Lujinxingia sediminis: one gene and its partner. The protein of the gene in region 1 binds, or shares a complex with, the protein of each later gene. Links are inferred from orthologs where the notes say so. Each region holds a gene or a part of one and is shown on either strand. Other genes may lie near its edges.

What was found.
Region 2: the proteins of prfA (region 1) and prmC are in contact, whole or in part, in a crystal structure (PDB 2B3T), measured with the Escherichia coli proteins. The link is inferred for Lujinxingia sediminis from one-to-one orthologs.

Annotation. Positions count from the first base shown.
Region 1 is NZ_SADD01000002.1:387,159-389,972, forward strand. It holds prfA (peptide chain release factor 1), read left to right. Parts: upstream 1-780; coding sequence 781-1,848; downstream 1,849-2,814. Other genes in the region: rho (transcription termination factor Rho), read left to right, coding at 1-674; EA187_RS07195 (hypothetical protein), read right to left, coding at 1,873-2,814. UniProt on the Escherichia coli protein: Peptide chain release factor 1 directs the termination of translation in response to the peptide chain termination codons UAG and UAA.
Region 2 is NZ_SADD01000006.1:34,010-36,757, reverse strand. It holds prmC (peptide chain release factor N(5)-glutamine methyltransferase), read left to right. Parts: upstream 1-800; coding sequence 801-1,697; downstream 1,698-2,748. Other genes in the region: EA187_RS11780 (class I SAM-dependent methyltransferase), read left to right, coding at 2,251-2,748; EA187_RS11785 ((2Fe-2S) ferredoxin domain-containing protein), read left to right, coding at 1,718-2,044; rpoZ (DNA-directed RNA polymerase subunit omega), read right to left, coding at 286-540; EA187_RS11800 (hypothetical protein), read left to right, coding at 1-238. UniProt on the Escherichia coli protein: Methylates the class 1 translation termination release factors RF1/PrfA and RF2/PrfB on the glutamine residue of the universally conserved GGQ motif, i.e. on 'Gln-235' in RF1 and on 'Gln-252' in RF2.

The DNA of each region.
Region 1 (2,814 bases):
TCGGCGACAACCACCCCGACGTGGTTCTCATCGTGCTGCTCATCGATGAGCGTCCCGAAGAGGTCACCGACATGCAGCGCTCGGTGCGCGGCGAAGTTGTGTCGTCGACCTTCGACGAGCCGGCCCAGCGCCACGTGCAGGTCGCCGAGATGGTCATCGAGAAGGCCAAGCGCCTGGTCGAACACAAGCGCGACGTCGTTATCCTCCTCGACTCCATCACCCGTCTGGCCCGCGCCTACAACACGGTGGTGCCCCCCTCCGGCAAGATCCTCTCCGGTGGTGTCGACTCCAACGCCCTGCACAAGCCCAAGCGCTTCTTCGGCGCGGCCCGTAACATCGAAGAGGGCGGCAGCCTCACCATCATCGCCACCGCGCTTATCGACACCGGTAGCCGCATGGACGAGGTCATCTTCGAAGAGTTCAAGGGCACCGGTAACTCCGAGCTGCACCTGGACCGCAAGCTCATGGAGAAGCGCATCTTCCCCTGCCTGGACATCAACCGCTCGGGCACGCGCAAAGAAGAGCTGCTTATGGAAGACAGCCAGCTCAACCGCGTCTGGATTCTGCGCCAGCTTCTGCACCCGCTCAACGTGGTCGACTCGATGGAGTTCCTCATCGACAAGCTCGGCAAGACCGACTCCAACGCCGACTTCCTCCAGTCGATGAGCGGCTGATCCTTGACGTAACCCCCTGAGAACGCCCCGGAGCTTCTGTGCTCCGGGGCGTTCTCATTGCACTGACCTCCCCCCCTCTCTGATTGTTGGGCCTGAGCCGAATCCCATGTTCGAAAAACTCAAAGAAGTCGAGGCGCGCTACCACCAGCTCAACAGCCAGCTGGCCGACCCCGAGGTTGCCTCCGACCCCAACACCTTTCGAAAGATCGCCAAAGAGCAGGCGCTTCTCCAGGAGGTGGTCACCACCTTCCAGCGCTACCAGAGCGTCGAAGACGAGATCGCCGAGAACCGCGAGCTCCTCTTAGAAGATGATGATGACGCTATTAAACAGATGGCCAAAGTCGAGCTTGAGCGCCTCAATCCCGAGCTTGAGGCGCTGGCTCAGACGCTCAAACGCCTGCTGCTTCCCCGCGATCCTCTTGACGACAAAAACACCTACCTGGAGATTCGCGCTGGGACCGGTGGCGACGAGGCGGCGCTCTTCGCTGCCGACCTCTTTCGCATGTACGCGCGTTATGCGGAACGACTGGGCTGGAAGATCGAGATCGTCTCCACCAATGAGACGGATCGCGGAGGCTTTCGCGAGGTCATTGCGCTGATTGAGGGCGATAGCGTCTACAGCCGCCTCAAGTTTGAAGCCGGCACCCACCGCGTCCAGCGCGTGCCCGACACCGAGAGCCAGGGCCGCATTCACACCTCGGCGGTCACCGTAGCGGTGCTGCCGGAGGCGGACGACGTGGAGATCAACATCCAGGACAACGATCTCAAGATCGACGTCTACCGCTCCTCCGGCCCCGGCGGGCAGTCGGTCAATACCACCGACTCTGCGGTGCGCATCACGCACCTGCCCACCGGGCTTGTGGTGATCTGCCAGGATGAGAAGAGCCAGCATAAAAACCGCGCCAAAGCCCTGCGTGTGCTCCAGGCGCGGCTTCTGGAGCGGGAGCGCGAGGAGCAACGCCAGGAGATCGAGGCCGAGCGTCGCGGTCAGGTGGGCTCCGGCGACCGGTCCGAGCGCATCCGTACCTACAACTTCCCCCAGTCGCGCATTACCGATCACCGCATCGGCTTTACCACCCACCGCCTCGATGAAGTCTTGAGCGGAAACGTCGATGAGCTCATCGATCCGCTCATCGCGCACCATCAAGCTGAAGCGCTGCAGAACCTGGAGTAAGAAGCGCGGAGCCGGTCGCCGACGCTACTCCAGGCGACGTTTGATGCGGCCGCTGCTGCCGTCTTCAGCCTCGATGCGACCGGCCCAGGACACGCGCAGCTGCGAGCTTTTTTCGACCCCGGCGCGGTTGTCGACCATCGCCTCGGGCCAGCGCACATCGAGGATGAGCGGAAAGCTCGCCAGGGCCTCCTGGTTGCCCAGGCAAACCCCTCCGCCGGCCTCCCCGGCGACGTTCTCGGCGATCTTCACGTCTTCAATCACCACGCGAAACGGAAGCTCATAGCCCGGCTCACCGATGCGTTCGGCCAGCTCCCGATCCGGGACGCTGACGGCCAGCACCCCGCCGCCGCACTCGCCGGCGCGGTTCTTAAAGAGGCTGCAGCCCAGCATCACCTTCACGCTGGCGTTGATCGCGGCGATTCCGCCTCCGCCGCCAGCGGCCTGATTGGTGCTAAACACCACCGACTCAAACTTCGCCTGCCCGCCGCCGCGTACCAGCACCCCGCCGCCATGACCATCGCCGGCGCGGTTCTGACTGACCTCGCCACCGTCCACCTGCAGCATCGCGCGGCCCACAGCGGCGAGTCCGCCGCCATGTTCGGTGGCCAGGTTGTTGAGCACAGCCACATCATGTGATTTCACCAGCGCGGCCTTGCCATCGCGCCCGATCGCCACAATCCCCCCGCCCAACTCGGCGCGATTCTCAAAGATCATGCAGCGCCGCTCTCCGGTGGCTCGAATGACAAGACGCCCGCCCATCACTGCGATCGCCCCGCCGGCACCGCGCGCATCATTGCCATCAAACACCGTATCGACCACCCGGGCCAGCCCACCATCGAGCCCCAGCGCTCCTCCCCAGCCCCGGGTTGTCTCGCTGTCTTCCGACCCGCCAATGGCTCCCAGCGCGCGGTTGCGCTGCATCATGCAACGCTCCACCACAAGCGGTTTGGCGAGCTCTTCTGCCCA
Region 2 (2,748 bases), on another replicon or contig:
CTACAGCCGCCTGGGCGAACTGATGGCCTACAAACAACCCGGCGGCGCTTTTCATATCATCTTCGAAGAGCTCACCCGCTGCTTTGACAGCGTGGTCGACGCCTTTCGGCTGCTCTCCCGGCACCGCCAACCTGACCATGAGCGCCTGCTGCTTCGTTTTTTACGTGGAAGCGAGCTCAACGTCGACGACTGGCGCCTGCTCGGCGGGCTCCCCGGTCGAGACACCGGCAAAGCCTGAACGTCATGCGGCGAGGAGCCTTAGATCACTCCTCGCCGCAAACCTGCTTAGCCTTTCTCGGCCTGCTCGGCGGCCAGCTCGTCGTGCCCCAGCGCCTTGGAGAGCTTGCGCTTGCTCTTCTCATCAAAGCGCACGAAACCCGCGCCGATCTCGCGCAGCGAGTGCACCGCCTCTTTGTTCGACGAGGGGAAGATGCGGTCGTTGCTGCGACGCAGCTCACGCGCACGCTGGGTGGCAAGCATCACCAGCGCGAATCGGTTTTCAATATGCTCAAGGCAGTCTTCAACGGTAACGCGAGCCATATGCACTCCTTCAAAGATCGTAAAACGATCAAACTTGAATCATTCGGGATACCACTAACGCTCCGCACCCGAGGTATGAGGGTGATGCGCGGCGCTTGACAGACGCGCATCACGCGCACCGATCCGGGCGAACCTTAAGCCCGAGGTCGAATCACGTCAAGCTCTCAGCCTTTTCAGCCGCGCCGATCTCGACTATCAGGAGGGCCGCAAACGACGTGCCCCTTCGGGCCTGACTCCCCCCTTCTGCGCGACAGTATCCTATGAGCACCTCCGAGAAACTCGGCCCCCCCTGGACCATCCTCAAGATCTTGCGCTGGACCACCGACTTCCTCGGTGAGCGCGGCATCGACTCACCGCGGGTCGACGCCGAGGTGCTGCTCTCGTACGCGTTGGATCTTCCGCGGATTCAGCTCTATGCCCAGTTCGACCGCCCGCTGATCGAGAGCGAACTGGCTACCTACCGCGCCATGATCAAGCGCCGCGCCACCGGCGAACCGGTAGCTTACATCACTGGCGAGCGTGACTTCTGGAGCATCACGCTCAAAACGGATGCCCGCGCGCTGATTCCCCGTCCCGATACCGAGACGCTGGTGGAGGCCGCGCTCAAACGTCTTCCGGAGGCCGATGAGGGCACGCGGCTGCGCGTGGCTGACATCGGAACCGGCACCGGGGCCATCGCACTGGCACTGGCCAGCGAACGCCCCGATCTGGACCTCGCCGCCACCGACCTCGCCAGACCCACCCTCGAACTCGCAAAAGAAAACGCAGACGCCCTGGACCTTTCCGATCGCGTGTCGTTCTTCCAGGGCGATCTGCTCGATGCGCTCCCCGCCGAGTGGCATACGCTCGATATGCTGGTGAGCAACCCGCCTTATATCGGCACTGCGGAGCGCGAGCAGCTGATGCGCGATGTGCGCGACTTTGAACCCGAGGGCGCCTTATTCTCCGGAGAGGACGGCCTCGATATCGTGCGGCGCCTGATCCCGGCAAGTTTCGATGCTCTTAAGCCGGGCGCTTTTCTTCTCCTCGAGATCGGATACCGCCAGGGGTCAGCGGTCAGCGAGCTTTTAGAAGACGCCGGTTTTGAGGAGATTGCGATTCTACCCGATCTGGCCGGACACGACCGCGTCGCTCGCGCGCGCCGTCCCGAGGCCTGATCTCGACCCCGTTGTTCGCCATGAAGCCTGTCGACACCTCCTTTTGCCTTGCTCACCTGCTGGTTTGCGTCAACCAACGTCATAAGTCTGCTCTGCCCAGCTGCGCCAGCGGTGACGCCGAGGCCATCTACCAGAAGTTGCGCGGCTGGATTGAAGCCCACGGCATGCTCTCCCGCATCTGGATCACCCGCACCGAATGCCTGGGCTGGTGCCACGTTGATGGCGGCACGGTCGCCATCTACCCCCAGAATATCTGGGTGCGCGCCATGACCCTCGACGACTGCGACGCCCTGATCGAAGAGCATCTCCAGCCTCTCCTGAGCCACGGCCGGCCGCGCAAACCCTGAGCACCGACCGACGAGCGGTCAGCTGCACTTGACGCAATGCGTCAACACCTTGTCTTATAGCGGCCGGGAGTTATGCTTCTGCGCCGTATGTCGACGTATATGGGCGATACCTCTCCCCGGCCAGCTGCACGCTGGCTGAGCCCGGCGCGACCACATCGCCTAATTTGACTTGCTGATGAGCTGGATCGACGCAAAGGTTTTGACCCATGGCCAAGAAAAAAGAAGACGTCCTCAATGAGCTGACCCGCGTACGTTTTGTAGGTCCCGCGCTGGCTGATGAGCTCTACTCTGACCACGGCGTGCGCGATCTTCCGGCGCTCCTCAAACTGGCCCGCGAGGGCGGCTTAACCGAGCTCAACGGCGTCGGTGCCAAAAAAGCTGCCACGATCCTCAGCAGCGTCCAGCGTCTGGTCGACCGCGAGGCCGCTCCCTCGCCATCACGCGCCAACGCAAAGAAAACGAGCTCCCCCGAAAAAGCTCAGCCGAAAAAAGCCGAAGCGAAGAAGGCCGAAGCGAAGAAGGCCGAAGCGAAGAAAGCCGAAGCGAAGAAGGCCGAAGCGAAGAAGGCCGAAGCGAAGAAGGCCGAAGCGAAGAAAGCCGAAGCGAAGAAAGCCGAAGCGAAGAAAGCACCGATCACTGACGTCGTCGAGAACATCACTCCCGGGAAAGCTTCCGACGAGAGCACCAAAGCCAGCGCCACCGGA